Regions from separate parts of the Neisseria zoodegmatis genome, predicted to be linked through region 3. Evidence: predicted binding sites of a transcription regulator. Region 3 holds the regulator's gene; each other region holds the start of a gene.
The links. Region 3 encodes FNR, which switches genes on or off when oxygen is low (the NO sensors DNR and NnrR bind a similar motif). Its sites were predicted from a motif close to TTGATNNNNATCAA; they were not measured.
Positions count from the first base shown of each region.

Region 1: the regulator FNR is predicted to act here: its motif matches at 3,447-3,460, upstream of CKV66_RS02875 (universal stress protein).
Region 2: the regulator FNR is predicted to act here: its motif matches at 4,518-4,531, upstream of CKV66_RS09925 (DUF3149 domain-containing protein).
Region 4: the regulator FNR is predicted to act here: its motif matches at 4,423-4,436, upstream of CKV66_RS03540 (cytochrome-c peroxidase).

Region 1 covers NZ_LT906434.1:617,978-625,966, forward strand. Annotated here, with positions in the region: gene CKV66_RS02855 (cytochrome b) at 1-1,218, opposite strand, end outside; gene petA (ubiquinol-cytochrome c reductase iron-sulfur subunit) at 1,230-1,814, opposite strand; gene CKV66_RS02865 (Nif3-like dinuclear metal center hexameric protein) at 1,937-2,689, opposite strand; gene CKV66_RS02870 (oxidative damage protection protein) at 2,927-3,196, shown strand; gene CKV66_RS02875 (universal stress protein) at 3,570-4,022, shown strand; gene CKV66_RS12455 (lipoprotein signal peptidase) at 4,041-4,199, shown strand; gene ptsP (phosphoenolpyruvate--protein phosphotransferase) at 4,326-6,092, opposite strand; gene CKV66_RS02890 (HPr family phosphocarrier protein) at 6,094-6,363, opposite strand; gene CKV66_RS02895 (PTS sugar transporter subunit IIA) at 6,378-6,791, opposite strand; gene CKV66_RS02900 (hypoxanthine-guanine phosphoribosyltransferase) at 6,892-7,455, opposite strand; gene CKV66_RS02905 (prolyl oligopeptidase family serine peptidase) at 7,654-7,989, shown strand, end outside.
Region 2 covers NZ_LT906434.1:2,108,357-2,116,345, reverse strand. Annotated here, with positions in the region: gene dut (dUTP diphosphatase) at 90-542, shown strand; gene CKV66_RS09945 (methionine/alanine import family NSS transporter small subunit) at 627-719, opposite strand; gene CKV66_RS09940 (sodium-dependent transporter) at 716-2,239, opposite strand; gene CKV66_RS09935 (hypothetical protein) at 2,349-2,591, shown strand; gene mpl (UDP-N-acetylmuramate:L-alanyl-gamma-D-glutamyl-meso-diaminopimelate ligase) at 2,685-4,064, shown strand; gene CKV66_RS09925 (DUF3149 domain-containing protein) at 4,319-4,450, opposite strand; gene CKV66_RS09920 (hypothetical protein) at 4,847-5,047, shown strand; gene dcd (dCTP deaminase) at 5,130-5,696, opposite strand; gene glyS (glycine--tRNA ligase subunit beta) at 5,955-7,989, opposite strand, start outside.
Region 3 covers NZ_LT906434.1:2,399,968-2,407,956, reverse strand. Annotated here, with positions in the region: gene CKV66_RS11345 (YadA-like family protein) at 1-2,050, shown strand, start outside; gene CKV66_RS11340 (OmpA family protein) at 2,109-2,957, shown strand; gene CKV66_RS11335 (DUF1289 domain-containing protein) at 3,120-3,365, opposite strand; gene CKV66_RS12255 (hypothetical protein) at 3,371-3,592, shown strand; gene hemN (oxygen-independent coproporphyrinogen III oxidase) at 3,667-5,076, opposite strand; gene fnr (fumarate/nitrate reduction transcriptional regulator Fnr) at 5,284-6,018, shown strand; gene argJ (bifunctional glutamate N-acetyltransferase/amino-acid acetyltransferase ArgJ) at 6,101-7,321, opposite strand; gene CKV66_RS11315 (chloride channel protein) at 7,322-7,989, opposite strand, start outside.
Region 4 covers NZ_LT906434.1:763,462-771,450, reverse strand. Annotated here, with positions in the region: gene rfaQ (putative lipopolysaccharide heptosyltransferase III) at 1-753, opposite strand, end outside; gene CKV66_RS03550 (lysophospholipid acyltransferase family protein) at 768-1,649, opposite strand; gene metK (methionine adenosyltransferase) at 1,875-3,044, shown strand; gene CKV66_RS03540 (cytochrome-c peroxidase) at 3,147-4,307, opposite strand; gene CKV66_RS03535 (NAD(P)H-dependent glycerol-3-phosphate dehydrogenase) at 4,601-5,590, shown strand; gene CKV66_RS03530 (hypothetical protein) at 5,712-6,095, shown strand; gene CKV66_RS03525 (cell division protein ZapA) at 6,112-6,408, shown strand; RNA gene ssrS (6S RNA) at 6,423-6,600, shown strand; gene rplM (50S ribosomal protein L13) at 6,850-7,278, shown strand; gene rpsI (30S ribosomal protein S9) at 7,288-7,680, shown strand; gene CKV66_RS03505 (CysB family HTH-type transcriptional regulator) at 7,833-7,989, opposite strand, start outside.

The DNA of each region.
Region 1 (7,989 bases), 770 kb from region 3:
GAACGGCATACCCAAGAAGAATGCAAAGTAAATGAAAGACAGAATACGAGCTACGATGGTGCGGGTGTCGGTGGCTACCAATGCACCCAAAATACCCAAGCCGATGAAGGAAATGATGAACAATACCAACATGGTTTTGAAAATTGGGCCGCGGTAGCGGATGGATTTCACCGGAGAGCGGTCAAGCCACGGCAGCAAGGCAATCAATACAACCGCTGCGCCCATGCCGAGTACGCCCCAAACCTGTGTGCCGAAGAACGAAGGAATCGCGCGCAAAATAGCGTAGAACGGTGTGAAATACCATACCGGCGCAATGTGTGCAGGCGTTTTCAGCGGGTTGGCCGGGTCAAAGTTCGGTGCTTCCAAGAAGTAGCCGCCGCCTTCGGGTGCGAAGAACATGATGGCTGAGAATACGATCAGGAATACCACTACGCCCAAGATGTCTTTAACGGTGTAGTAAGGATGGAACGGAATACCGTCTAAAGGAATGCCGTTTTCGTCTTTCAGTTTCTTGATTTCTACGCCGTCGGGGTTGTTAGAGCCTACTTCATGCAAAGCAATCAAGTGGGCAACAACTAAGCCTACCAATACCAGAGGTACGGCGATAACGTGCAGAGCGAAGAAACGGTTCAAGGTAACGTCGGATACGTTGAAGTCGCCTCGAATCCAAGTAGACAAATCAGGACCGATTACGGGAATGGCGGCAAACAGGTTAATAATTACCTGCGCACCCCAGAACGACATTTGACCCCACGGCAACAGGTAGCCCATAAATGCTTCGGCCATCAAAGCCAAGAAAATCAATGAGCCGAATACCCATACCAATTCGCGCGGTTTCTTGAAAGAACCGTAAATCAGGCCGCGGAACATGTGCAGATAGACCACCACGAAGAACATAGATGCACCGGTAGAGTGCATGTAGCGGATGATCCAGCCGCCCGATACGTCGCGCATGATGTATTCCACGGCGGTAAAGGCTGCGGGAAGGTGGTATGAATTCAGGTTGCCGTCGGGCTTGTAGTTCATGGTCAGGAAGATACCGCTGACGATTTGAATGACCAGCACGAGCATGGCCAGCGAACCGAAGAAATACCAGAAGTTGAAGTTTTTGGGCGCGTAATACTCGGTTACGTGCTCTTTCATCATTTTAGACAAAGGGAAACGTGCGTCTACCCAGCCTAACAATGATTTATTTTCATTATTGGTTTGGTTTGCCATGATAAGTCCCTTTATTTGTCGTCGCCTACCAGAATGGTGGTGTCGCTCAGGTATTTGTAGGGCGGAATAATCAGGTTGGTCGGGGCGGGAACGCCTTTAAACACACGGCCTGCCAAGTCGAATTTGGAACCGTGGCACGGGCAGAAGAAGCCGCCTTTCCAGTCTGAACCCAAGTCGGCAGGTGCCACGTCGGGACGGAAGGTTGGTGAGCAGCCCAAGTGTGTACAGATACCGATGGCTACAAAAATATTGGGCTTGATGGAGCGCATTTCGTTTTTGCAGTATTCGGGCTGCTGTTCTACTTCGGATTTGGGGTCGGCCACCGCGTTGTTGAGTGATGCGAGGTCTTTTTGCTGCTGCTCCGTGCGGTTCAGCACCCAAATGGGTTTGCCTTGCCATTCGGCGGTAACCAGCTGACCGGCCTCGATTTTGCTGACGTCCACTTCAACGGGCGCACCGGCTGCCTTGGCTTTTTCGGAAGGGAAAAAGCTGGCAAGAAACGGGGTGGCAACGCCTAAAGCGGCCACTCCGCCTGCACCGGCGGTCGCCAGCGTCAGAAAGCGGCGGCGGCTTTGATTGATTTCTTGATTTTCCATTATTCAGTCATCCTAATTAAGGGGAATACCGAGCCATTAAACTCTTTAATTCTACCTGATTTTATAGGGATACTTAAAGCGTTATTTAAAATAAGGTAAAAATTTTGGAGTGTTTTTTGATTTTATGCGGGGTTTTGTTCGTCAAAAAATACGGTTTCGATACCGAATTGCGCTTGTATGGCTTCGCCGAGGGCTTGGATGCCGTAACGCTCGGTGGCGTGGTGTCCGGCGCTGATGAAGGCGGTGCCGGTTTCGTTGGCAAGATGGAACTGTGCTTCTGAAATTTCGCCGGTGATGTAAACGTCGGCGCCTTCGTCTATGGCCGTCTGAAAAAATCCTTGTGCGCCGCCCGTGCACCAGACGATGTTTTCTATCACGCGGGTTTCTTCGCCGACGGCAACGGGCACCCGACCGAGTTTTTGATGGAGTTCGGCATTGAGTTCGCCGAGTGTTTTGGGTGTTTTCAGACGGCCTGCATTGAGTAGGTTTTGTTCGCCAAACTGTTTGTCGAGCGTCCAGCCCATGCGTGAGGCGAGTTGGGCGTTGTTGCCGAGTACGGGGTGGGCGTCGAGCGGCAGATGGTAGCCTGCCATGTTGATTTCGTGTTTGAGCAGGGTGGCGATGCGGTCTTTTTTCCAACCGGTAATGGTAAGGGGTTCGCTTTTCCAAAACATGCCGTGATGCACCAGCAGCATGTCTGCTTGCTGGCTGACGGCGTAGTCGCAGGCGGCTCGGCTGGCGGTGACGGCGGTAACGATTTTGCGGATGTCGCTGCGCCCTTCGACTTGCAGGCCGTTGGGGGCGTAGTCTTTGAAGAGGGCGGTTTGCAGGGTTTCATCGCACCAGTTTAGGATGGCGCGGCGGGTGTTTGCCATGGCGGTGTTCCTTTATGTATTGCGTCGGTATTTGAAGCGGTGTTGTTTGTTGATGGGTGTTTGATAGGTTTTAACGGGTAAGGGGTGCGTTGGTTTGGTCAGGTTTTAGGTGTGTATTTTACCGTAATTTGGGTGGACGTCGTTTTGGGTGCTGCGGCGCGGATGCAATATACAAACCTATCTTGCTCGGCTACAATCGAGGCCGTCTGAAACATTATTTTAATAAAGGAAGCCGACATGACCCGTATGGTTCACTGCATCAAGTTGGGCAAGGAAGCCCCCGGTATGAAATTTGCTCCGCTGCCCAATGCGTTGGGTAAGCGTATTTTTGAAAATGTGTCGCAAGAAGCTTGGGACGCTTGGACGCGCCATCAAACGATGTTGATCAATGAAAACCGTTTGAGCTTGGCCGACCCGCGCGCTCGCGAGTATTTGGCGCAGCAGATGGAAAACTATTTTTTCGGCGAGGGTGCCGATCAAGTGCAGGGTTATGTGCCGCAAGAATAATGTTTGCGGTAGAAGTATCCGAAAGGCCGTCTGAACGTATGTTCGGTACGGCTTTTGTTGTATTCAGACGGCCTGAGACTTTTATAAAAACCTATCTACCTGCGGATTTTTGCGCTGTGTGCTTGCCCATATGATATGTCTGCGCTCGCTCTGCTGTGGCTGGCACTTCCCTGTATTTTGGCGCAAAGTTTCAGGTTGCCCTGCTTTGAAAAACCGCTTGGAAAGCAGGTTTGAACAGACTTTTGCAGATTTGATACAAAACAATAAATAAAGCAAAAACGGCGCAACTTAAATGCTTGGCGCAGGTCTGTATGTTATAAAGGTTTCATGCCGCAAAACAACAGCGTTTTTCCACAATCCGAGGAGGTTAGCGATGTATCAACGTATTATGGTTCCCGTAGATGACAGTACGGCTTCTTTGTATGCTTTGAAAGAAGCGGGCAAACTGGCCAAGCAGCTTGGTGCAGTCGTGTTGGCTGTGCATGTGGTGGACTTGGGTCAATTCAATTGGGGTGCGCCGGGATATACCGATGCCGCTGCCGTGCGCAAGGCGGTGGAAGAAGCGGGGGTGAAAGTGTTGGAGCGTGCCAAGCAAGAGCTGGACGGGCTGGGCGTGGAGCATGATGCCCTGATTATGGAAAGTGCGGGCGATAAGATTGCCGATCTGCTGATTGAGCAGGCCGGCATAGAGCGTTGCGACTTGATTGCGATGGGCACGCACGGCTTTTCGGGCTTGATGCACTTGTTGATGGGTTCGGTTGCCGAAGGCGTGGTGCGTAAGTCGGATATTCCGGTGTTGCTGGTGCGGCGTAAAGACGAAGATTGATGAAGCAGCCGGAGACCTTTGCAAAACTCTCATCTGCGGCGCATTTCTGCGTTGCGCGCTGCTCGCTCGTTTGCCTATCTATACGATATGTCTGCACTCGCTGTGCTGCTACGCCTTGAACTGCATCCACATCTGAGAGTTTTGCAAAGGTCTCAGCCGGATTTTGGCTTTTTTTAAAAGCGGTTTGCTTGGAATTTGGCATGTGAAAACGGGCGGATGATTGATCCGCCCGTTGTTTTTGTATGCTTGCCTGTTGTCGCCTTTTTTCAGACGGCCTCAAAACGGCTGTGAGCTAATTGGCCTCTATTTGGCAAGATTTTCCGGCTCTTCTTCTTTATTCATGTTTTTCAAAAGTTTTTCGACTTTTTCAGGGTCTTCGTTGCGCATCAGGCGGGCGGTTTCGTTTTCCAGATCCATCGTATTGCTGTGCAGTACGATGTCTTTTACCGACAGCAAGTTGTTGGTGTTCATGGAAAAACGGCGCAAGCCCATGCCGAGCAGCAGGCGGGTGAAGGTGGTGTCGCCGGCCATTTCGCCGCACACCGACACGGTTTTGCCCATGCGGTTGGCGGTGCGGATAACGTGCTGGATGAGTTTGAGCACGGCGGGGTGGCCGGGTTGGTAGAGATAGCTGACGGCATCGTCGCCGCGGTCAACCGATAAAGTGTATTGGATCAAGTCGTTGGTGCCGATGGAGATGAAATCGACGTGCTTGAGCAGACTGCCGACGGTGAGCGCGGCGGAGGGGATTTCAATCATGCAGCCGACGGAGACTTCGCCAAAGGGTTCGTCGCGTTCGATCAGTTGTTTTTGTGCGGTTTCGAGATGGACTAAGCACTGCTTCAATTCGGAAATCGAAGCGATCATCGGCCACATCATTTTCACGGGGCCGTGCACGGCGGCGCGGAGGATGGCGCGCATTTGGGTGCGGAACATCACGGGTTCTGCCAAACACAGGCGGATGCCGGTGAGGCCGAGCGCGGGGTTGGTGCTGCCGTTGGGCGAGCTGTTTTGGCCGAACCAGCGCGGGTTTTTATCGACGCCCAAGTCAACGGTGCGGATGGTCAGGTTTTTGCCTTTGAGCTTTTTCACGAAATGGCTGTACACCTCGTATTGCTCTTTTTCAGACGGCATGGTGTCGCGGTTGAGGTAGAGAAACTCGCTGCGGAACAGGCCGACGCCGTCTGCGCCCATATTGTGTACCGATTTGATGTCGTCGGCGGATTCGATATTGGCGAGCAGTTCGATGTTGATGCCGTCTTCGGTGGTGGCGGCGGTTTTTTTGATTTTGTTGAGTTCGCGGGTGCGGGCGCGGTATTCGCGGGCACGGGCGCGATATTCGGCCAGTACGGTTTCATCGGGGTTGATGATGAGTACGCCGTTGATGCCGTCCACCACCACCCATTCGTTTTCGCTGATGAGCTTGCGGGCGTTGTGCAGGCCGATAACGGAAGGGATGTTGAGGCTGCGGCCGAGAATGGCGGTGTGGCTGGTGGAGCCGCCGGCGTCGGTAACGAACGCGGTTACGCGCTGTTCTTTGAAAAAGACGGTGTCGGCGGGGGAAATGTCGTGCGCCACCAATACGGTGTCTTCCAAAAGGTCGGTGGTGTCGAGCGTTAATTCGTTGCCTTGTCCGGCCAGATTGTTGTGCAGGCGCTCTACCACTTGCAGCATGTCTTGCTTGCGGGCGCGCAGGTAGGCGTCGTCGATTTCGTCGAACTGGGCGGCCAGTTTGTCGGTTTGCAGTTTCAATGCCCATTCGGCGTTGATATGCTGCTCTTCGATAATATCTACCGGTTCGCGCGACAGGGTAACGTCGGTGAGTAGCATCAGGTGCAGCGAAATGAATGCGCCCAATTCGGTGGGGGCGTTTTCGGGAATGGCGCTGCGCAGCTGCTCCAGCTCTTTGCGGGTGGCTTTAACGGCGGCATCGAAGCGGGCGGTTTCCGCTGCAACTTCCGTTTCATCCAAGTCATACTGCGGCACTTCGTCCATGCCGCGTGTAATCAGGTGGGCGCGGCCGATGGCAATGCCTTTGCCTGCGCTGACGCCGTGCAATACGATGGACATATTATTCGCCTTCGCCGAAATAATCGTTGATCAAACCGACCAATGCCTGCATGGCCGCTGCTTCGTCGGGGCCGTCGGTTTCCAGTTCGATCACCGTGCCTTTGGCGGCGGCCAGCATCATCAGACCCATAATGCTTTTGCCGTTGACGCGGCGGTCGTTGCGGCTGACCCACACTTCGCTTTGAAACTGCCCGGCGGTTTGAGTGAACTTGCTGGAAGCGCGGGCGTGCAGGCCGAGTTTGTTGATGATTTCAATCGATTGTTTCAGCATCGGAACCGTCCTTGTTATACGGGGTGGTTGTCGGTGGTGGTGATGTCGAGAATGCCGTTGATGGCGGCTTCTTTAACGCATTGGGTGAAAGCGGCCAAGTCGGTGGCTGTCGGCGAATAGTTGGCGGCTTTGATCATCATGGGGGCGTTTAGGCCGGTGAGCATGGCGGTTTGCCCGCTTCTAACCAGTTTGCGTGCGGCGTTACAGGGTGTGGCGCCGAAAATGTCGGTCATGATCAGCACGCCGTCGGCACAGTGCAAATCTTCAACCATGCGGTTGGCGCGGTTGATGATGCTTTCGTGGTCTTCATCGGTATGCACGCCGAGAATGCGGATGTTTTCGGGCGTTTGGTCGAAAAAGAAATGGCGGGCAAGGCTTTGGTAGGCTTCACCTATGGCTTCGTGGGTAATGATCAGCAAACCTATCATGGTGTGTCCTGTGTTTTGTGTTCGGGCTGCGGCGACCGGTGTTTTTCAGACGGCCTCTGTCGGGTTGTTTTAATGGCCGCAGCGTGATTCGCGCAAGGGTTTATTCCTGATGGTCGCGCAGGGCGTAAACCGCGCCGAGATTGCGCCACGCGCCTGCTGCGTCCATGCCGTAGCCGAAAACGTAGCGGTCGGGCACGTTGATGCCGATGTAGTCGGCGGCGATCGGTTTTTCTTTGACGATCAGTTTGTTGGCGAAAACGGCGGTGGAGCAGGATGCGGCACCTAAATCCAATACCTGCTGTTTGATGGCGGCCATGGTGTGTCCTTCGTCGAGAATGTCGTCGAGAATCAGCACATGGCGGCCGGCCACGCTTTCTTGGGGCGCGCGCAACCAGTTGAAATTGCCGCCCTTGAGTTTGTCGCCGTAGCGGGAAACGTGCACATAGTCGAAATCCAGCGGAAAGTGCAGCAGCGGCAGAAGCTGGCCGGTAAATACTACGGCACCGCCCATCACGGGCAGAATCAGCGGATATTTGCCGCCCAAGTCTTCGGTGATTTCTCCGGCCAGGCGCAAAAGTTCGCGGCGGCAGGCGTCTTCGCCGAACAGAATTTCGGCGTTATCGAGCATGGATTGTGTGTGCAGGCGTTTGGTTTCAATGTCCATAAGGTCATTCTAAAACAGAGTAGTCAAAACCGTATTATATAGTAAGCCTTGAAAAACCACTCAATATTACCGGATGCGGTTTTTTGCCCGGCAGAGCGGGCAGGAGGTGCAGAGGCCGTCTGAAACGATGGGTGCGGGTATAGTGAAGGCTGAAATATTTGACTATAATGCCGATTTTTTTCAGACGGCCTGTCCACCATGCACGACCCTTATCTTTATCTGGAAGACCTCGATTCCGCCGCCACGCAGCAATTCGCGGCCGATGCCCATGCCGAAACCCAAGCACAATTTACCGATGGCGAAGCCTTCGCGCGCACCGTGGCCGATATGGTGAAGCAGTTGCAAGACCCGCGTCAGATTGCGTTTTGCCAAGAACACCGCGCCCGCATGTATCACTTCCATCAAGACGACGAATACCCCAAGGGCGTTTATCAGGTGTGTACGGCGGCATCTTACCGCTCCGGCTATCCCGATTGGTACAATCTCTTTTCGGTGGCCGATTTCGACGACATTCTCGGCGACGACGTGTATCTC
Region 2 (7,989 bases), 290 kb from region 3:
TTGAAGGTTGGTATCTTGGAGGCCGTCTGAAAATTTCAGACGGCCTTTGTGTATAATGACTTCGTTTTAACTTTCGCGACGGATATATCATGCAAACAGAAGTGGAATTGAAAATCTTAAACCCCAAAATGGCCGAGCAGTTGCCGGCGTATGCAACCCCCGGTTCTGCCGGCTTGGATTTGCGTGCTTGCATTGATGAGGCGGTGGAGTTGCAACCCGGCGAAACCTTTTTGGTGCCGACAGGTTTGGCGATTCACTTAAGCAATCCTGCTTATGCTGCTATGCTGCTGCCGCGTTCGGGCTTAGGCCACAAGCACGGCATCGTGTTGGGTAATCTGGTGGGTTTGATTGATTCGGATTATCAGGGTGAGCTGAAAGTGTCGGTGTGGAACCGTGGTAAGGAAGCGTTTACCATTCAGCCGTTCGAACGAATTGCCCAAATGGTTATCGTGCCGGTGATTCAGGCTTCGTTTAAAGTGGTGGATGAATTTGCCGCCAGCGAGCGCGGAGAAGGCGGTTTCGGCAGCACGGGTAAGGCGTAATACATTCTGATTTGTCTCAAGCATTCTAAATAAAAAGGCCGTCTGAATTTTTTCAGACGGCCTTTGCTACATCAAACAAATGCTTTATTCTTTAGGTAAACGGATTACCGAAATGATGAATCCACCCCAAATAATAGCCAGCGTTATCACAAGCATCATGATGGCGGTGCTGCTCATTCTTTCTCTCCTTGGTTGTTATCAGGATTAAAAGGCTCTTCTTTTCTCCACGGCATCAACGACAACACGATGGCCAATACGATAAGCGCCAGCGACATACCCCAGCCGAACACGTTTAAGAACCAATCCGGGTAGCCTTCGTAGTTTTTCTCCAGCAATGCAGAGGTGTCTTTAAACAGCATGTAACCCAAGATGATGATGGTTACGCCGATGCAGGCATACCAAATCGGGCCGACTTTGAACGATGAAACGGAGTTGATATGGTCGCGCAAAACCGGCAGATTTTTGCTGACGGCAATCGCCAATACATACAGGAACCCGGCGGCAACGATACCGTAGGTGTTCACGAATTTGTCCATCACATCCAATACCGGCAAGCCTGTGGTGGTGCCGAAGAGGAGGGTGGAAATTACCATCATGGGTACGCATACGGCAAACGTAGCGGTTACGCGGCCGAGTTTCATCTTATCTTGCACGGCGGCGATGATCACTTCTACGATGGAAATCATAGAGGTAATACCGGCGAATACCAGCGAGCTGAAGAACAACACGCCGATCAAAGAGCCGAAAGGCGCTTGGTTGATGATGGTGGGGAAAGCGATGAAGGCCAAACCGATGCCGGAAGAAGCCACTTCGCTCACTTCTTTACCGTTGGCGGCAGCCATGAAGCCCAATGCGGCAAATACGCCGATACCGGCCAATACTTCAAAACTACTGTTGGCAAAGCCTACCACCAAGCCGGTGCCGGTGAGGTCGGATTTTTTCTTCAGGTAAGAAGAGTAAGTAATCATAATGCCGAAGCAGATAGACAGCGAGAAGAAGATCTGACCGTATGCCGCTACCCATACGCTCGGCTCGGAAAGTTTAGACCAATCCGGCGTAAAGAGCGCGTTTAAACCTTTTTCTGCGCCCGGCAAAGTGAGCGAAATGCCGACCATGATTAAGAACATCACGATCAACAAAGGCATGAAGAAGCTGGAAGAGCGTGCCACGCCTTTTTGTACGCCCAAAGCCAAAATCAGCAGGGTGAAAACCCACACGCCTACCAAGGGGCCGGCTACTTTGGCAACGAAATCCAAGCCCAAAGACACACCGTCGGCCATTTGCAGATAGTCTTTAAAGAAGAATGCCTGCGGGTCTGCGCCCCATGCACCGATTAGCGAGTAATAGGTATAGCTGGCTGCCCAGCCGATGATGACGGCGTAGTAGATACAGATGATGACGTTGGTCAGCACGTTCCACCAGCCGAAAGGTTCGAAGGCTTTATTGACGCGGCGGAAAGCCAAAGGTGCGGAACCGCGGTTGCGGTGGCCTAAGGCGTAGTCTAAAAACAGCAGGGGAATACCCGCAGTCAGCAAGGCGACCAAGTAGGGGATGATGAACGCGCCGCCGCCGTTTTCATAAGTAACATAAGGGAAACGCCAGATGTTGCCCAAACCTACCGCCGAACCGATGGCGGCAAACATAAATGCCCGTCGGCTCGAGAAGGTTTCGCGCTTGGATTGATTTGAATCAGACACAATCGTACCTCGTGAAGAATAAAATGTGTTTTACTGCCGGATGGTTTGACGGGCATTTGCCTGTTCCGGCGCACGGCTGCTTGATTCGGCTTTTAAAAAGAAATCGGCTGTGAAACGACTTTTGTTTAAAAAACGTATCGAAGCAGGTTATTTGCAGTCAATAAAATATCAACATGTACGGTATCATACTGATTTATGTAAAGTTGTGCGAGAAAAATTTAAAGCGGCGGTGTGTTTTTCAAATAAACCGGCAAGCATGATGCGAATAGAAGTTTTTTTCGACCGTTTGGCAGTTGTGTGCCGGCTGCATTGTGCGGGCCGTCTGAAAATCAAGTATCCGCTTTCGGAATAAAAAATGGGCGGGTATCCGTTTCTTTATCAGACGCATATATCGGCAGGGCAGCGATTCACTATATAATAAGCCTTTTTGTTAAGAACCCTTATCATGAAACACATACACATTATCGGCATTGGCGGCACTTTTATGGGTGGCGTGGCGGCGATAGCCAAAGAGGCAGGATTTAAAGTAACCGGCTGCGATGCCAAGATGTATCCGCCGATGAGCACCCAGCTTAAAGCACTCGGCATTGATGTGCATGAAGGTTTCGATGCCGCCCAGTTGGATACGTTTCAAGCGGATGTGTATGTGATCGGTAATGTGGCCAAGCGCGGCATGGATGTGATAGAGGCGGTATTAAACCGAGGGCTGCCTTATATCTCCGGCCCGCAATGGCTGGCTGAAAACGTATTGCACCATCATTGGGTGCTGGCCGTGGCGGGAACGCACGGTAAAACCACCACGGCTTCCATGCTGGCTTGGGTGTTGGAATACGCAGGCTTGGCGCCCGGTTTCCTGATTGGCGGCGTACCTCAAAATTTCAGCGTGTCCGCCCGTTTGCCGCAAGCGCCCGAGCAGGATCCGCACAGCAAATCGCCTTTTTTTGTGGTGGAGGCTGATGAATACGATACGGCGTTTTTCGACAAGCGTTCCAAGTTTATACACTACCGCCCGCGCACTTGTATTCTGAACAATCTGGAGTTTGATCACGCCGATATTTTTGCCGATTTGGTCGCCATTCAAACCCAGTTCCATCATTTAGTGCGTACCGTGCCGTCTGAAGGCTTGATTGCATGTAACGGTACGGAACAAAGTTTGCGCGATACCTTAGCGAAAGGCTGTTGGACACCGGTGGAGTTTTTTGGTGGCGAAAACAACTGGCAAATCGGAGAGGTTGATTCAGACGGCTCGTTTGATGTGTTGTTTGAAGGTAAAAAAGCAGGCCGTGTCGCTTGGCAAATCATAGGCGAACACAACCGCATGAATGCTTTGGCCGTTATTGCGGCGGCACGCCACGCCGGCGTGGACATTCAGACGGCCTGTGAAGCACTAAGCCAATTTAAAAATGTGAAACGGCGCATGGAAACCAAAGGCGTGGTGAACGGCGTAACCGTCTATGATGATTTTGCCCACCACCCCACCGCGATTGCCACAACCGTTGCCGGTTTGCGCCAAAAGGTAGGCAGCGGGCGCATCTTGGCCGTGTTGGAGCCGCGTTCGAACACCATGAAGCTTGGCACGATGAAAGACGCTTTGCCAGAAAGTCTGAAAGAAGCGGATCATGTATTCTGCTACGCCGGCGGGCTGGATTGGGATGTGGCCGAAGCACTTGCTCCGTTGGGAAACAAATTGTATGTAAACCGTGATTTCGACGCTTTCATGGCGGAGATTATCCACCACGCGCAAAGTGGTGATCACATCTTGGTGATGAGCAACGGCGGTTTCGGCGGTATTCACGACAAATTGCTGTCGGCATTGGCCAAATAATTTTCGGGAACCTTTCCTCCATCGTTTTAAATTGCGTGTATTGGTTTCTCATTTAAACGCATTAACATATCAGGCCGTCTGAATTTTCAGACGGCCTGAATCTATTAATTAATAGGTATGTTTGAGCATCTTGATGTTTGAAGGAATCAGCAAGCCGAAAAATAGTGTGTAAGCGGTCAAAAAGCCAAAAAAAAGGGGTGGCAGACCGCCACACCCAAACACACACACATCAAGAGGAAAGAGATGAAAAAAAATTAGTTTCCGGATTTATCAGCTTGCTTTTTAACCCAGAAGAATAAAACAGTTGCAATTACGATAACAAACACAATCGTCAGTAAAGACATGATGCCTACCGGCGATTCAAATAATTCGTTGAGTAGTTCCATAATGTGTTCCCAGTAATATTCGTTATTAGATTTAAGGCACATTATAGATAAAAATCATTATCGGTATTTGATGCAGGTCAACCTTCTATGAAGTTACTGCGTTTCAAAAATTAAAGTGTTCGGTATGAGTGCGGAAACATAGCCAATCGGCCAAGTGAGTGAAAAACAATAGCTTTATTCAATCCATTTGCAAGTGTTAAGAATGTCTGCATAGGGAAGTTTGTGCTTGGATAGATAAAATATTTATCATTAAAATAATTACTTACGTTGATTTCTTTCCGCCTGTGTGCAATCCGAACCGCCTGAGTGATAATCAGCTTGCAGTTATGTCATTCGATTTATCCTTCCTGTCGTATAGATGAAAAGTGAATGTAAAACTTCAAAAAGGAGGGAATCATGCGTATTACTGTTTTTGTAGTGGCGGCTGCCTTGCTGGGCGGTATCTACTATGTTCAGGAAAGCCCCCAAATCAAGCAGAAGATTAAACACACGTTCAGCCGTGAAAATCTGCTGGAAGTGAAATTTAAAGATCCTGAAAAACAAAAAGAATATGAAGAAAACAAATCTTCATTGTTTTATCCGGATTCCAAATCATAACAATAAGGCCGTCTGAAAATATTCAGACGGCCTTATTGTTTGGATGGCGAAAAAGTTTCGCCCAAGCTGCTTGTTTGTTCTCTTAAGTTTTAGGCAAAGTCACGCCGGTTTGGCCCATGTATTTGCCGTTGCGGTCTTTATAGGAAGTTTCGCACACTTCATCGCTCTCAAAAAACAAAACTTGAGCCACACCTTCTCCGGCGTAGATTTTGGCCGGAAGAGGGGTAGTATTGGAAAATTCCAACGTAACATAGCCTTCCCATTCAGGCTCGAAAGGCGTTACGTTCACGATGATGCCGCAGCGGGCGTAGGTGGATTTGCCCAAGCATACGGTCAACACATTTCTCGGGATGCGGAAATATTCAACCGTGCGCGCCAAGGCAAAAGAATTGGGTGGGATAATGCAGAAATCGTCTTCAACGGTAACGAAGTTTCGGGGGTCGAAGTTTTTGGGATCGACTATCGTGCTGTTGATGTTGGTAAAAATTTTAAATTCATTGGCGCAACGGATATCGTAGCCGTAGCTTGAGGTGCCGTAGGAAATGATTTTTTTACCGTCGATTTCTTTAATCTGATTCGGCTCAAACGGCTCAATCATCCCGTGTTGTTCGCTCATACGGCGTATCCATTTGTCCGATTTAATGCTCATGTTTTTCCTTTTGATTGGCTGGTGTTTTCAATAGCTCGTGATGGGGCAGGGCAAGGTTTGGCCGTTGCTCAGATGGTGGGATTGTACCAGGTTCACCGCTACATAATGAATGGGATTTATTTTCGTGCCGGGTTTGCTTGGCTGTACGATTTTCAGACGGCATTGATAAAACATTTCGTCATACCCGGTAAAGGCCGAGGTATGACGAAAATTTGCTGACTGAAAGTTTCAGCAAGTTAGCCGAATCATTGGCTTGGTTTATTCACCCAGCTTGGTAATATCTGCCACGGCGTTCATCAAATCTGCCAGTTGTTTCAACAGATTCAGGCGGTTTTGTTTTACGGCGGCATCGTCGGCCATTACCATCACATTGTCGAAGAAGGCATCCACTTGCGGCTTCACCGAAGCCAAGGCGGATAAGGCCGTCTGAAAATCTTGGGCGGCCAATGCGGCTTCGATTTTCGGTTGCAGGGCTTGTGCGGCGGTGAACAGGGCTTTCTCTTCGTCTTGCTGCAACAGGCTTTCGTTTACCGCGCCCAATTCGGCATCGGCCTTTTTGAGCAGGTTTTGCACGCGCTTGTTGGCGGCGGCAAGGGCGGCGGCTTCGGGCAGTTGTTTGAACGCGGCCACGGCTTGCAGTTTGGCAGCGAGATCGTTCAGGCGGCTGGGTTGTTTGGCCAATACGGCGGCGACGATGTCTTGCGGATGGTCGTTTTGCAGCAGCACGGCCAAACGCGCCTGCATGAATTCGGCGACTTCGGCAACGGTGTTGTCGGCGAGTTTGCCTTGCGGGAAGCTGTTGTAGGCCGTCTGAAGCAGGTCGTTGATGTCCAAATCGTGCTGCATCAACATGCGTAAGATGCCCAGTGCGGAACGGCGCAGGGCGTAGGGGTCTTTGTCGCCGGTGGGAATCAGGCCGATACCCCAAATGCCGACGAGGGTCTCCAGTTTGTCGGCCAGCGCCACGGCGGTGGCGGTTGTGCTTTGCGGCAAGTCGTCGCCGGCGAAACGGGGTTGGTAATGCGCTTCGATGGCTTGTGCGATTTCTTCGCTTTCGCCGTCCAAGCGGGCGTAGTATTTGCCCATAGTGCCTTGCAGTTCGGGGAATTCGCCGACCATTTCGGTAACGAGGTCGGCTTTGGCCAAGCGGGCGGCGCGTTCGGTAACGGCAACGTCGGCCCCCAATGCTTTGGCGATGTGGCCGCTGATGCTCATCAGGCGGCTGATGCGCTCGGCTTGGTTGCCCAGTTTGTTGTGGTACACCACGTTTTCCAGTTTGGGCAAGCGGCTTTCCAAAGTGGCTTTTTGGTCTTGCTTGTAGAAGAATTCGGCATCGGCGAGACGGGCGCGCAATACGCGTTCGTTGCCGTGGATGATGTGGCTCGGGTCTTCGGCTTGAAGGTTGGAAACCAGCAGGAAGCGGTTCATCAGCTTGCCGTTTTGATCGAGCAGCGGGAAGTATTTTTGGTTTTGCTGCATGGTGAGAATCAGGCATTCCTGCGGCACGGCGAGGAAGTGTTCTTCAAACTGCGCTTCCAATACCACCGGCCATTCCACCAGTGCGGTGACTTCGTCGAGCAGGGCTTCGTCGGCGGCAACGGTGGCATTCAGACGGCCTGCTTGTTCGTTTAAGGCCGTCTGAATGGCGGCTTTGCGTTCGGCAAACGAAGGAATCACTTTGCCTTCATGGCGCATTTTTTCGGCATAGCTGTCGGCATTCGGGAATACGATGTCGCCGCTGCTCAAGAAGCGGTGGCCGAGGGTGTGGTTACGGCTGTCCAAACCCAATACCGAAGCCGGTACGGTGTCTGCGCCGTGCACGACCACCAAACCGTGTACCGGACGCACAAAGGTATGTGTGCTGCTGCCCCAGCGCATCACTTTGGGAATCGGCAGCTTTTTCACGGCTTGCGCCAAAATATCGCTGATCAAGGCCGCCAAAGGCTGGCCTTCTTGGGTAAATTCGTAGGCATACACATCTTGTTTGCCGTCGTTGTCGATTTTCAGACTGGCAATATCAGTGCCGCAAGAGCGGGCGAAGCCTTCCAGTGCTTTGGTGGGCATGCCGTCTTTCATACCCGCGGCAACGCTCGGGCCTTTTTTCACCACCAAACGGTCGGCTTGTGCAGCTTTAACGTTTTTCACTTGCGCGGCCAAGCGGCGGGGCGAAGCGTAGGCGGTGTATTCGGCTGTGCCTTCAATTAATTGTTCTTTTTCCAAGCCTTCGACGATAGAAGCGGCAAGGCTGTTGCCCAAGTTGTTGAGGGCTTTGGGGGGTAGCTCTTCGGTGAGG
Region 3 (7,989 bases):
GGCTACCGATGCCGTCAACAAAGCCCAGCTTGATGCAGTAAAAGCCGCTTCCAGCAATAAAGTGGCCGCACAAGGCAACCTGACCGTGAAAGAAGAAGCCAACACCGACGGCAGCACCACCTACACCCTGACTACTGCCGACGACGTGAACTTCAACAGCGTTATTTCAGGCAAAGGCGCCAACGAAGTCGTGCTCGACAGCAAAGGCGTAAGCGTTGGCGGCAATACTTACCTGACTGCTCAAGGCATCAATGCCAACGGTAAAAAAGTGGCCAATGTCGGCAAAGGCAGCATCACCGCCGACAGCACCGATGCTGTGAACGGCAGCCAACTGCACCATACTGCGGCATCCGTAGCCAATCTGTTCGGCGGTGATGCGAGCGTTACCACCGACGGCGGCATCAGCATGACCAATATCGGCGGCACGGGTGCAAACAATCTGAACGATGCGATTAAAGCGGTTAACCGCGCAGTTACCGTCAGCAAAGTGGCCGTGGTGCAAGGCGACAATATTGTGGTAGAGAACGCCGCCAATCCCGACGGCAGCACGACCTACAAAGTTTCCACCGCCAAAGATCTGAAGGTGGACAGCGTAGCCGTAGGCGGCAATACCACGGTTGACGGCAACGGCATCAGCATTGCCAACGGCCCGAGCCTGACCGTAGGCGGTTTGGATGCCGCAGGCAAAAAACTGACCAACGTAGCTGACGGCGAAATTTCCGCCACCAGCAAAGAAGCGGTCAACGGCAGCCAGCTGTATCAGGCTTACCAAGTATTGGGCGGCAACAATACGTCGATCAACATGAAAGACGCACCCGCCGCAACAGACAGCACCGGCAACACCGCGCCCGCAGGCACGGTAACTACTGTGGTGACCAACCCCGACGGTACGCAAACGACAACTGTTGAGACCAACCAAAAAGTAGCGGTTTCTACCGATAAAGGCGGCAACCAATACACGCTGGTAACGTACAACGTGTCAGGCCAAAACACTTATGTGACCAACGACGTGATTCAGGCGGTAGGTAAAATGAACGAACAAGGTATCAAGTTCTTCCACACCAACGACGGTGAAGTGAAACCGGTAGCCCAAGGCAGCAACCAACAAGACTCCAGCGCTTCAGGTGCTTATTCAACCGCAATCGGTTACCAATCATCTGCACGCGGCGACGGTGCGCTGGCAATGGGTAATACCTACAAAACCGAAGCCAAAACCGCAGGTGCCGAGCTGGTTGAAGTGAAAGGTGCCGACGGCTCCGTAAGCTACGAGCAACGCACAATGGCCACCGGTTTACGCGCCGTTGCCATGGGTACGGGTTCGCAGGCTTTGGCAGAAAACACCATTGCCATCGGTACCGGCAACGTGGTCCGCGGTAAAAACTCCGGCGCAATCGGCGACCCGACCGTGGTAACCGGCAACAGCGCCTACTCGGTAGGTAACAACAATACCGTGTCGGCCGACAACGCCTACGCATTGGGCAGCAACATCAAGGCTACTTTGGTCAACTCCGTGTATCTGGGCGACCACGCTTCTGCAACGGCCATCCACACCACGGCTTCAGGCGGCCACTACACCTACGCAGGTGCGAATGACGCCAATGTGGCCGGCGTGAAAGACGTTGTCGGCGTGGTAAGCGTCGGCACCGAAGGCCAAACCCGCCAGATTCAGAATGTTGCCGCCGGTGTGGTATCGCCCACTTCCACCGATGCCATCAACGGCAGCCAGCTGCATCACACCAACGAAGCCATCAACCAAGTCGGCAATCAAGTGGTGAACGTAGGCAACTACCTCAACCAACGCATTGAAGACGTTGAAGCGCAATCGAATGCCGGTACGGCTGCCGCCATGGCAGTGGCCGGTCTGCCTCAAGCCTATCTGCCCGGCAAGAGCATGATGGCGGTTGCAGGCGGCACCTATAAAGGCGAGAGCGGCTATGCCGTAGGTTTCTCTAGCATTTCCGACAACGGCAACTGGGTCATCAAAGGCACGGCCACCGGCAATTCGCGCGGTCACTACGGTGCAACCGCAGGTGTAGGCTATCAGTGGTAATCAGGTTTTCAGACGGCCTCGATAACAAGAGGCCGTCTGAAACAACAAGGAAATCGACATGAAAGTAAAAACAATGTTTCAAGCAGGCGCGTGCCTGATGATGGCTGCCGCATTATCCGCATGCGCAACCAAAAGCCGCGTGAGCAAAGACGGCACAACCGACAACCCCGTTTTCCCCGCGGTGGAAAAAGTTTCTCCGTCGTTTAAGCACAACAAAGGTACGTTCCCGACTGCCGACGAGCTGGCGCAAATCAACCCCGGCATGACCAAAGACCAGTTTTACAAGCTGTTGGGTCGGCCGCATTTCAACGAAGGCATGTTCGGCGTGCGCGAGTGGGATTATGTGTTTCACTTCCACACACCCGGCCAAGGCACCGACGGGATAACGACCTGCCAGTTCAAAATCCTTTACGATAAACACAAATACGCCCGCAGCTTCCATTGGAAAGCGGTTGACCCTGAAAACGCCGTCTGCCCGTATCAGGCCGGCGGTGTAGGCAAAAAAACGTCCTCCACCCGCTACACCGTATCGACGGATGCGCTGTTTGCTTTCGACAAAAGCGATTTGGACAATATGCAGCCTGAAGGCCGTGCCGAGTTGGACAAACTGGTGAAGAAGCTGAAAAAAGCCCAGTTGCGCAGCGTGCGCGTAGTAGGGCACACCGATTACTTGGGTGCCGACGATTACAATCTGGCTTTATCCGCCCGCCGCGCCGAAACTGTGCGCCAATATCTGATTAAAAACGGCGTGACCGCCAAAGTGGTGCATGCTTCCGGCGCAGGCGAAACCGAGCCGGTGAAGCAATGTGCGGAAAACAGCAACCGCGAAGCACTCATCAGCTGCCTGCAAGCCAACCGCCGCGTGGAAATCGAGGTGGATGGTTCGATTGCCGCAGAACGGAATTAATTGAGATTACATATTTCGTTTGACTGATTCGATAACGATGAAGAAGGCCGTCTGAAAAGTTTTCAGACGGCCTTTAGTATTGGGAGCCGGGTTCGATAGATTAGGATTGGGCATCAACGGTTATGTTTCGCCAAACCGAGATGGCTTTGTGATGAGAAAGCCTTAAAAATCAAAGCCCATCTGGTCGGGTAATTCAACTTCCGTATGCTTGTCTCCCGCTGCCTTTTGCAATTTGCTGCGGCGCATGGCAATCAAGCGCATGACTTGGTGCTTTTGCGTGTCGGTCATCTTCTGCCAATACAGCCGCTCTTCCCGACTGCGCAGGCAGCCTTTGCAATAGCCTTTGCTGTTGGCTTCACAAACGCCGATGCAGGGGCTGGGGATGGCGAAGAACTCGAGTTGTTCCATAAATCATGCGGAAAAAAGAAACATTCTGCTCGAAAAACACCGTCTTTTCAATCAATCGCTGTTTTCCGCGTTTTCAGACGGCACCGGAAGCCTTGCACAATTCAGACGGCCTCAAAAGTTTGAGGCCGTCTGAAAGCGAGCAGGCAGGCTCCGCTGAAACCCGCCAAGCAGGTTCGTTTAAATATCGGCCAAACAGAAAACAGCTTGCGCAGGGGGATTGGCTTTGAATACGGATCGAGGGAACCTTTGCCGATTATGCCCGGCCTGTGGCTTTTCAGACGGCCTCAACAGGTGGATGCGCTTAAACCGTTTTCGAGTATTGTGCCGTTGTTTCTTTATGCCGCAGATGGTAGTCAAACACCATGGCGATGTTGCGGATGAGAAACCGGCCTTTCGGCGTAACCGTCAGCCCGTCGGCGCGCAGCTGCAACAAACCGAGTTCGGCCAAATGCTGCAAATCAGCCCATTCTTCGCGGAAATAATCTGCAAACGAAATACCGAACGCGCGTTCGTAGGTTTCAAATTCGAGCGCAAAGCGGCACATCAAATCTTGAATGATGTCGCGGCGCAATAAGTCGTCGCTGTTGAGACGGTAGCCGCGCATCACCGGCAGGCGGCCTGCGTTGATGGCGGCGTAATAGGCTTCGATGTCGCGTTCGTTTTGAACGTAGGCATTGCCGATTTTGCCGATGGAAGAAACGCCGATGGCGATGAGGTCGCAGTCGGCATAAGTCGAATAGCCTTGGAAGTTGCGTTGCAGACGGCCTTCTTTCAGGGCGATGCACAATTCGTCTTCGGGCTTGGCAAAATGATCCATGCCGATAAATACATAGCCGCGCGCCGTCAGCGTTTGCACCGCATATTGCAGGATATCGAGTTTTGCTTCGCTGTCGGGTACGGCGGCGGTATCGATGCGCCGCTGCGGTTTGAAAATGTGGGGCAGGTGGGCATAGTGGTAAAGCGCCAAACGGTCGGGATTGAGCGAGAGCACGGTGTCGATGGTGGGCTTGATGCTTTCGGGCGTTTGATGCGGCAGGCCGTAAATCAAATCCACGCTCACCGATTTGAATCCGGCTTCGCGGGCGGCTTCGATCACTTCTCTGGTTTCTTCGACGGTTTGAATGCGGTTGACGGCTTTTTGTACTTCGGGGTCGAAATCCTGAATGCCGACGCTCATGCGGTTGAAGCCGAGCCTGCCCAAATGCAGCACGGTCTCGCGGCTGACTTTGCGGGGGTCGATTTCAATCGAGTATTCACCGTCGGGCAGTAAGTCGAAATGGCGGCGGATCATGCCGAAAACGCGCTCAAGTTGTCCGTCATTCAAAAAAGTGGGCGTGCCGCCGCCGAAGTGCAGCTGTATCAGCGGATGGCGGCCGTTTAAGTGCGGTGCCAGCAGGTTGAGTTCTTTTTCCAGATATTCGATATAGGCATCGGCGCGGGATGTGTCTTTGGTGATGATTTTGTTGCAGCCGCAGTAATAGCAGATGGTGTTGCAGAAGGGAATATGGATATACAGCGACAGCGGTTGGTTTGGGCTGCCCGCTTGGCGCATATCCAGCGAATGAATGTATTCTTGCGCATCAAAGCCGCTGTGAAAGCGGTCGGCGGTGGGGTAGGAAGTATAACGCGGGCCGCTGGAAGGCAGCGATGCGATCAGGTTACGGTCGAATTCGGGCGATTGGTTGGCAATGGCGATATTGATGGTATTCATGTGTGGTTTCGTGTGTTGTTTAAAGCCTGTTTGTTGTACGGTGTAGGCGCGGTTAAGTGAAGCTTTAGCCGTTATTTTTGATCCATAGGCAAAATAAGGGTATTTTGCTAGAATAAGCAAGTTATCGACAACGTGCCTTGATGCGAGTCAATATTTGATTAGTCGGGGTAATATCACACGCTGCTTATGAATAAAGGTTAACCGGGTATGCCAGCACATACTGTACCAAACCAGATGAAAACATTGTGTTCGACATGCTCTCTGCGTGAGTTGTGTCTCCCCGTAGGTCTGATGCCGGCCGAGTTTGCCCAACTTGATGCCGTGATCCGTCAAAGCCGCAAATTGAAAAAAGGCGAATGCCTGTTTCGCGCGGGCGATGCTTTCAGCTCTCTTTTTGCCATCCGCACGGGTTTTTTTAAAACGACCATCGCCAGCCAAGACGGGCGTGATCAGGTTACCGGCTTTTTTATGTCGGGCGAGCTGATCGGTATGGACGGTATCTGCTCCCATACGCACAGTTGTGATGCGGTTGCTTTGGAAGACAGCGAAGTGTGCGAACTGCCTTTTGCTCATATGGAAGAGTTGGGGCAGAAAATCCCCAGCCTGCAAACCCATTTCTTCCGCATGATGAGCCGTGAAATCGTGCGCGATCAGGGCGTGATGCTGTTGTTGGGCAATATGCGCGCCGAAGAACGCTTGGCGGCTTTTTTGTTGAATTTGTCCAACCGCCTGTATTCCCGCGGCTTTGCGGCCAACGATTTTATTTTGCGTATGTCGCGCGAGGAGATTGGCAGCTATTTGGGGTTGAAGCTGGAAACGGTAAGCCGAACCTTGTCGAAGTTCCATCAGGAAGGTTTGATTTTGGTGGAGCACAAGCATATCCGCATCCTCCAGCCTGATGCCTTGAAACAAATGGTGTCGGGTTGCGCACATGCGTTGTGATGTTTACGAAGTCATGAAATAACATGAGGCCGTCTGAATTTTTTCAGACGGCCTCATGTTATTTCAAAACATTTGTGTTTAATTAGCTGCGGTAGTCGGCATTAATCGACACATAATCATGCGATAAGTCGCAGGTATAAACCGTGGCCTGTTCGCCGCCGCGTTGCAGATCGACGCGCACGGTAATTTCGTCTTGGTTCATGATCATCTGCCCGGCTTCTTCGGTGTAGCTCTCGGCTCTGCCGCCGTGTTCCGCAACCAAAGCGGAACCTAACCACAAGCGTACTTTGTCGGTATCGAAGTTTTCCAAACCGGAATAGCCGATGGCGGCAAGCAGGCGGCCGAGATTGGGGTCGGAGGCGAAAAACGCGGTTTTTACCAAAGGAGAATGCGCGATGGAATAGGCAACTTTGCGCGCTTCTTCGCGGCTGGCGGCGTTTTCCACATGAATGGTAATAAATTTGGTGGCGCCTTCGCCGTCGCGCACAATGGCTTGCGCCAATTCGAGTGCAAGGCTGCCGAGCAGCTCTTTCAGTTGGTCGTAACGCGGGTCGGCGATATTGTCGATTTCGTTTTGGCCGCATTTACCGGTGGCTACGATGACGAAGCTGTCGTTGGTGCTGGTGTCGCCGTCAACGGTGATGGCGTTGAACGAGAGGTCGGCGATTTCTTGTGTGAGCATTTGCAGCACGGGCTGGGATACGTTGGCGTCGCACACGATAAAGCCGAGCATGGTGGCCATGTTGGGGCAAATCATGCCCGCACCTTTGGCAATGCCGGTGGCGCGCACGGTGTGGTTGTTGCCGATTCTGCCTTCACGACTGGCGGATTTCGGCACGGTGTCGGTGGTCATGATGGCGCGCGCGGCATCGTTCCAATGTGCGGGTTTTACGTTGGGCAGTGCGGAGACGATTTTGGCGGTGGGCAGCGGCTCGAGAATCACGCCGGTGGAGAAGGGCAGCACCTGCTCCGGTTCGCAGCCTATTTGTTTGGCGACGGCACGGCAAACGGTTACGGCATCTTCACGGCCTTTGAGACCTGTGCCGGCGTTGGCATTGCCGGTGTTGATAACCAAAGCGCGGATACCGTTTTCGTTGGACAGATGTTCTTTGGCAATGTGCACGGGGGCGGCGCAGAAGCGGTTTTGCGTGAATACCGCGCCGACGGTATTGTCGGTGTTTAACACGATCAGCGTTAAATCGTCATGGGCGGCCTTCTTCACGCCTGCCTGCCCGATAAAAACCTGCGCGCCGTCTACGGTAAGTAATTCTGCTGCGTATTTTTCTTTTAGATTCACTGCCATTTATCGGTTCTCCTTAATATCGACCTGTTTGGCGGCATATTCTTCCTGAACACGCTGCCGGAAACGTGCGCCTGCCGCATGGTAAAACGGCTTGGGTGAAAACTGGCGCGACACTTGAGATGCAAAAATAGCACCAATCAACAGCCAAAACAACAGATTCTGTCCGCCCGTCATTTCCATCACGACAACGCTGGAGGTGAGCGGGGATTGCGTGGCGGCGGCTAAAAAGGCGGTCATGCAGATTAATACCAAAACGTTGACGCCGGTTTGCAGGTCGGCAAATTGGGCGATGTGTTGGCCGATCATCGCGCCGACGGTGAGCGAGGGTGTGAAAATGCCGCCGGGGATGCCCGCCCAGTAAGACAGCACGGTGGCAAGCCATTTGGCTGCGGCCACGCCGAAGGGGGCGTCATACATGCGCCGTAAGGCATCGGAAGCTTCGTGATAGCCGGTGCCGAATGTCTGCCCTTGATAAATCGTGCCGAGCGCGGCCAGCAGTACGCCGATAACGCCGGCCAACATAATGGGATGGCGGCGTATCCAGCCGCGGTATTTTTCGGGCGAAAAGGCCGCCGCACCTTTATACAGCATGCGGGCAAACAGGCCGCCGGCCACGCCGCACACCAGTGCGCTCAGCAAGACCCAAATCAGCATGTCGTCCAACTCGG
Region 4 (7,989 bases), 920 kb from region 3:
GCCTGCGGGTATATTCAGACGGCCTGTAATCTCGTCCAACATAGCTTGTTCTTCCGCGTCGGGCGCGGCGGTCAGCACCACATTCCGACCGCTGTTTAACAAGCGTTGCAGCAATTCGATGTATTTATCGTTGTTCCAACATTTGAATTGCCAGCGCGAACCGGGGTGCATCAGCACATACGCCTCGCCCTGCCAACCGCGTTCCGTTAACTTGGCATGCAGCGATTCGCGCGCGGCGGCGTCGATTTCCATGCGCACTTTCGGCTGATAACTACTCTGCAAGCCCAGCGGGCGCAGCACGGCAAGATGGTTTTGCACAACATGATGGGCATGACCGAGGTCTTCGTTCAATTCGCTATGGCAAAACCGCCACAAGGCATTGTCGCGCTTACCGTAGCGGAGGCTGCCGCTACGTTTGCCGCACAATTTGGCCACGGCGGCGGCACGCCATTGGTCGGAAAGATTGAACACCCAGTCGTAACGCTGCGCTTTCAAATCGGCAAACAGCGCAGCTTCGTGCGACAGCTGGCGGCGGATACCTTGTTTTTTCCATTGGCGGTCGATGGTGAAGATGCGGCGTATTTGGCTGTTGCCGCGCAAAATATCGGCGGTTTCCTGATACACCAGCATATCGACGGCGCAATCGGGATACGCATGTTTGATTTGATCGACCACCGGCGTGGTCAGCAGCACATCGCCGTGATGCCGCAGCTTGATAATCAAAATACGTTTCGGGGTATGGGGTTGAGTCATGTTCGACAGCCTTTTCAGACGGCATCAGGAGGCGGCGGCGCGCCTGCCGGATGTTTGTAACGGTTGTAGGCAAACAGATATTGTTCGGGGAAGCGGCGCACCCAATATTCTACGTTTTCATTGATCACGACCGCATCATGCTGCTTATCGCCGTTCAACTCGCCTTGAAGCGGCTCGATGTGCAGCACGAATCCTTGCCCTTCAGGCAGGCGTTCTCCGCAGAAAAACAATGCCTTCACGCCTTTTACTTGAGCCAGCTTGGCCGCCAGTGTCATGGTATAAGCGGGTTTGCCGAAAAATTCAGCCCAAACGCCTTCGCCGCCTTCCCGCGGATCGGGCACATGGTCGGGCAGCACGATGGTTGCCTCCCCCGCTCTCAAAGCCTTGATAATCTGCTTGACCCCTTGAATAGAAGTCGGTGCCGTGCGGCCTTTGTCGCGCACCCTGCCCGCCTGCATTACCGCGTCAAACGCTTTGATTTTCGGCGGCTTGTACATCGCAGTCAGCGGGAAAGGCAAACGGTGGCTGATATAGCGGCCGGCAATATCGTAGCTGCCGATGTGCGGCGTAATCAGCAACAGACCTTCGCCGTTGTCCAAGGCCGTCTGAATATGTTCCCAGCCGTGTACTTCTTTAAACAGCGCCGCCACTTCTTCAGGCCGTCTGAAAAAAGCCACCGGCAGTTCCAAACCGCCTTTGGCTGTTTCCTGCAACACAGCTTTAATCATACGGTCATCGGCGCGGATGCCGGCAACCTCCAAATGCTTGCGGATACGCTCGCGGTTGTCCGCCGAAAAACGAAACGCCAAACTACCCGCCGCGCGTGCAAAAGTATGCAGCAGCGGTAACGGCAGCGCGGCCAGCAGGCGGAAAATCAAGGCAATCAGTTTCTGCATAAAGCGGACAAGCGGGCGAAATAAAAACGCTATTGTAATGGAAAAAAGCCCGCGCCAAACCTTCCGCACCGTAAAAAGCATTTTATCTCCCGCCCATGCCGCTGCCGTTTTTCAGACGGCACGCGCCGCCCCAAACCGGCGTTCTCTGCTATAATCGCACCGTTTATTTTCTACTGCCGCCCCGGCCCGGTGTGCGGCTTCCTTATTCAAGAAAGCACTCCCCCCATGAGCGAATATTTATTCACTTCCGAATCGGTATCGGAAGGCCATCCCGACAAAGTGGCCGACCAGATTTCCGATGCCATTCTTGACGCCATTTTGGCGCAAGACCCGACTGCCCGCGTGGCTGCCGAAACCTTAGTCAACACCGGCTTGTGCGTACTGGCCGGCGAAGTGACCACCACCGCACACGTCGATTACATCAAAGTAGCGCGCGAAACCATCAAACGCATCGGCTACAACTCTTCCGAGCTGGGCTTTGACGCCAACGGCTGCGCGGTCATGATGTGCTACGACCAACAGTCTCCCGACATCGCCCAAGGCGTGAACGAAGGCGAAGGCTTGGACTTAAACCAAGGCGCAGGCGACCAAGGTTTGATGTTCGGCTACGCTTGCGACGAAACCCCCACGCTGATGCCGTTTGCCATTTATTACAGCCACCGCCTGATGCAGCGCCAAAGCGAAGTGCGCCGCGACGGCCGTCTGCCGTGGTTGCGCCCCGACGCCAAAGCGCAAATTACCTGCGTTTATGACGCCGAAACCGGCAAAGTAAAACGCATCGACACCGTAGTATTGTCCACCCAGCACGCCCCCGAAATCAGCCACGAAGAGCTGTGCCAAGCCGTTATCGAGCACATCATCAAACCCGTGTTGCCGAAAGACATGCTCACGGAAGAAACCAAATATCTGATCAACCCCACCGGCCGTTTTGTCATCGGCGGCCCGCAAGGCGACTGCGGCTTAACCGGCCGTAAAATCATTGTCGACACTTATGGTGGTGCTGCTCCGCACGGCGGCGGCGCATTCTCCGGCAAAGACCCCACCAAAGTCGACCGTTCCGCCGCTTACGCCTGCCGCTATGTGGCCAAAAATATCGTTGCCGCAGGCTTGGCCACCCAATGCCAAGTGCAGGTTTCCTACGCCATCGGTATTGCCGAACCGACCTCGATTTCCATCGACACCTTCGGCACGGGCAAATTGAACGAAGAAGAACTGATTAAATTGGTACGCGAACATTTCGACCTGCGCCCGAAAAGCATCGTACAAATGCTCGACCTGCAACGTCCGATTTACAGCAAAACCGCCGCCTACGGACACTTCGGCCGCGAAGAGCCTGAGTTTACTTGGGAACGCACCGACAAAGTGCCTGCATTGAGAGCAGCTGCCGGCTTGTAAAACAACACAACCGAGCAAAAACGATTGAGGCCGTCTGAAAACAAGCTTTGCGGGTTTCGCTAAAATATTTTCAGACGGCCTCAAACTTATCTTAACTGCGTTTTATTGATTGTTCGGACGGCTATCGGCTTCAGAATAAACCGGCAGCTCCGGCACAGTACGCGCAGAGTCGGAAACGGAACCCGACAAGGTGTTCAAGAATGCCACAATTTTTTCCACCTCTTCTTTCGGTAATTCTTTACCCAATTGAGCCTCGCCCATGATACTGACCGCTTTATCCAATTCCCACACGCTGCCGTCGTGGAAATAAGGATAAGTACGGCTCACGTTACGCAGACCCGGCACGCGGAATACAAACTTGTCGTTTTCCGCTTTAGTTACTTCAAAGCGGCCTTCGTCATGCTTTTTGCTGCCGGTAAATTGCCAGTAAGGGCCTTTCACCAAACCGAATTTTTGGAACGTATCGCCGCCCAGCGTCACACCTTTGTGGCAGGCAATACAGCCGTTATTGATAAACGAACGTACACCTTGGCGCTCCGTTTCGTTCAAGGCATTGATATTGCCTTTCAGATAATCATCCCACTTGGTCGGCGTCAACAGCGTGCGCTCGAAAGCCGCAATCGCATGGGTAATATTTTTAAAGGAAACCGCGCCGCCGTTGTCAGGGAAAGCTTCTTTAAACAAAGCCTGATATTCGGGAATTGCCGCAATTTTCTTCTCAACAGACGCTTCATCGGCGTTGGCCATTTCAACCGGGTTCAGCAAGGGGCCGCCGGCCTGCTCTTCAACCGTTGCCGCACGTCCGTCCCAGAATTGACTGCCCAACAAAGCCGCGTTCAATGCAGAAGGCGAGTTACGCACACCAAAGCTGCCTTTATGACCGGGGCTGGTCGGCAGATTGTCCACACCTGCCGTCGCCAAGTTGTGGCATGAGTTACAGCTTACCGTATTGCCTTTAGACAAACGCGGTTCGTACCACAATTGATGTCCCAACTTAACCTGTGCAGGCGTAAAAGGATGTGCCTTTTGCATTTCAGCCTCGTCCGGCAGCGGTTGGAACAAGGTTTGAGCCTGCTTCAACAATTCCTTGTCTTCTGCAGAAGCATTGCTGTTATCCACAGCCGGTGCAGAAGCAGCAGGAGCGGACGCTTCAGGAGCAGAAGCAGCACCGGAAGCGGCAGGTTCGGACGCTTTTTCTCCGCAGGCAGCAAGAGCCAACAATACAGCAAGAACGATGCCGCTTTTATTCATAGCATGTTTCATGGTGGTTCCTTCCAAAGATATTATGGTTATTGATATTTTTGTTTTAACTTAAATGAGTGGTCGCAACATATTTCCACAACCGGCTTGAGTATAAACTCGATCATTTTTTGCTGATTTGTTTAAAATCAACTTTCAAAACACCATAACATTTGCCAATAATGCCGATAGCACTTATCTAAAACATATTCCCGCCCATACCCGTGTTTTACCCGCCGATCCCCTTCCCCGCCGAGCTTGCACCACCGCCATGATTGTTTTAAAGTTAGCCCCATTCCAACAATGAGAATACCCATATGAATATCACCGTTATCGGCGCAGGCTCTTGGGGAACCGCGCTCGCCCTACATTTCGCCCAACACGGCCACCGCATATCATTATGGTCGCGCAATGCCGAACACATGCAGACCATCCGACAAGAAAGAGAAAACAAACGCTATCTCCCCGGCTTCACCTTTCCCGACACACTCAGCGTCCATACCGAATTACAAGAAGCCTTAAAAGATAGCGAACTGGTATTAATCGTTACCTCCGTAGCCGGCCTGCGCGACAGCGTCAAACTCTTGGCAGAACACAACGCCGCCCACCTCCCCATACTGACCGCCTGCAAAGGCTTCGAGCAAGATACAGGCTTGCTGACTTTCCAAGTCGTTAAAGACGTTTTGCCCGACAACGACAAAATCGGCGTCCTGTCCGGCCCCAGTTTTGCCCAAGAGTTAGCCAAGCAACTTCCCTGCGCCGTTGTATTGGCATCAGAAAACAAAGCGTGGACTGAAGAACTGATAGGCCGTCTGAACAGCAACGTATTGCGTCTGTACGGCAGCGAAGACATCATCGGCGTTGCCGTAGGCGGTGCCGTTAAAAACATCATGGCCATTGCCACCGGTATTTCAGACGGCCTCGAATACGGCCTCAACGCCCGCGCCGCCTTAGTAACCCGCGGCCTCGCCGAAATCACCCGTCTTGCCGTCGCCATGGGCGCACAACCCAAAACCATGATGGGGCTTGCCGGCATCGGCGACCTCATTCTTACCTGCACCGGCGCACTCTCCCGCAACCGCAGAGTCGGCTTAGGCTTGGCAGAAGGCAAAGAGCTGCATCAAGTATTAAAAGAAATCGGCCACGTATCCGAAGGCGTCAGCACCATCGAAGAAGTATTCAACACCGCCTGCAAATACCAAATCGACATGCCCATTACCCACACCCTGCTCCAGCTTCTCCGCAAAGAACTGAACGCCCGTCAGGTTGTCGAAAGATTAATGGAACGCGAAACCCGATTCGAATAAACCGTCAAATATATAAAAGAACATCAGGCCGTCTGAAAAACATTACGTTCAGACGGCCTTATTTGACAGCCCCATTTATCCCTACTATGCTTGCCTCCATATCAACCGAGCGGTACGAAAAATGAATCAATCTCTGGAAAAACTCGAAATCAATGTTTACCAGCTGGTACAGAAATTTGAGACCCAGCTGGGCGAAAACAGACGCCATCAAGAAGAAATCGCCCGCCTGAAAAGCGAAATTACCCGGCACCAGATGGCACAAGAACAGCAAAAAAACGAACACCAGGCTGCCGTCGACGAATTGAGCGAAGCCCTCATGGTACAAATGAGCAACCTCAAAAACGAAATGCAGGGCCGCATTCAGAGCGTTACCGACGAAATGCAAAATAAAATCGACGAGCTTACCGCCGAAAACCAAAAATACCGCGACGCATTGAATGCCAGCGCCGAACACCTCCGCAAACTGCTGGCACGCCTGCCGCAAGAACCCGAAGCAAACCAATAAATAAGGATACCCGACAATGAGTATCGAACAAGTCAGCCTCGACATCATGGGCCGCTCATTTACCATCGGCACCCCCTCAGAAGAAAAAAACACCCTTCTGCAAGCCGTCAACATGCTGAACCAAAAGTTTGACACCATCAAACAAACCGGCCGCATCGTCGAAACCGACAAAATCGTCATTATGGCCGCCCTCAACGTCGTTCACGACCTCTTAAAAATGTCGATGAAAGATGATTTGGCAATTGGCGATTTTGAGCGTAAAATAACAGACATGATTAATGCTTGCGATAAAGTTTTATCCAAAACAGCTTAAGCAAGCCAAAAGCTTATTCCCTGCGGTGTTCGCGAAGGCATACATTCCTTTGAACCAATAAGTTCGCTTAAGGTTGCCGGGAGATGCAGTGGGCGCGAGCGTCTGTACAGATGCACCCGAAACTGCCCGTGGCGACCGCCTTGTCAGCAAGGTTCAAGCGGATTCAGCCTAGACGACACCTGCGGGGATTCCCCCAAAAAACAAAATGCCGCTATAGCGGCATTTTTCCTATCCGATACATCAATAATAAAACACACAAATCTTCAAAACCATCAGATTCGAACCACACCCAAGCACACCGAAATTGCAACAAATACAACACCATTTAACCTTCAGCTAAAAGTCTTCAACGTATTTTTCCCAGCAACTCAAATCAGATTGACAGACTTACGAATCATCTATAAAATCGGCAGCTTTCTATATCTATCTGGATTACCCCTTATGAAAACCTTTTCAGCCAAGCCGCATGAAGTAAAGCGCGAGTGGTTCGTGGTTGACGCACAAGATAAAGTATTAGGTCGCGTCGCTGCAGAAATCGCCCGCCGTCTGCGCGGTAAACATAAACCCGAATACACTCCTCACGTTGATACCGGCGATTACATCATCGTTATCAATGCAGACAAACTGCGCGTAACCGGCAACAAAGCTTTAGACAAAAAATATTACCGCCACTCAGGCTTCCCCGGCGGCATCTATGAGCGCAGCTTCACCGAAATGCAAGAGAAATTCCCTGAGCGTGTTTTAGAAAAAGCGGTTAAAGGCATGCTGCCCAAAGGCCCTTTAGGCTACGCCATGATCAAAAAACTGAAAGTGTACGCAGGTTCAGAACACGGCCACGCCGCACAACAACCTAAAGTTTTAGACATTTAAGGACACGACATGAACGGTAAATACTACTACGGCACTGGCCGCCGCAAAAGTTCAGTGGCTCGTGTATTTTTGCAAAAAGGCACCGGCCAAATCATCGTAAACGGCCGCCCTGTTGACGAATTCTTCGCTCGCGAAACCAGCCGCATGGTTGTTCGCCAACCTTTGGTTCTGACTGAAAATGCCGAATCTTTCGACATTAAAGTTAATGTAACCGGTGGCGGTGAAACAGGCCAATCCGGTGCAATCCGTCACGGCATTACCCGCGCACTGATTGACTACGATGCTGCACTGAAAGCCACTCTCTCCCAAGCAGGCTTCGTTACCCGTGATGCTCGTGAAGTTGAGCGTAAAAAACCGGGTCTGCGCAAAGCACGCCGCGCCAAACAATTCTCGAAACGTTAATCTGTACTATATACAGAAGCGTTGCAAACAAAAATCCCTGTTCACTAACAGGGATTTTTGTTTTTCGATAAAACTTGATTCATAACCAACTACATAACCAAAAATAGACTTGCTAAAGTCAAATAATATTTGGAAAGCCACATTTCATTTAATTATATAGAGAAATCCTCTTGAACAGGCTCGTACAATATTTTATCAATCCTCTCCCTACTCAAATCAGAAGAAAATAATTTTATAAAGTCATAAGCATAACCGCGGAGATAAACGTCAGGGCGCAAAGCAATATAAGTTTGAGAAGGCTCAAACAAA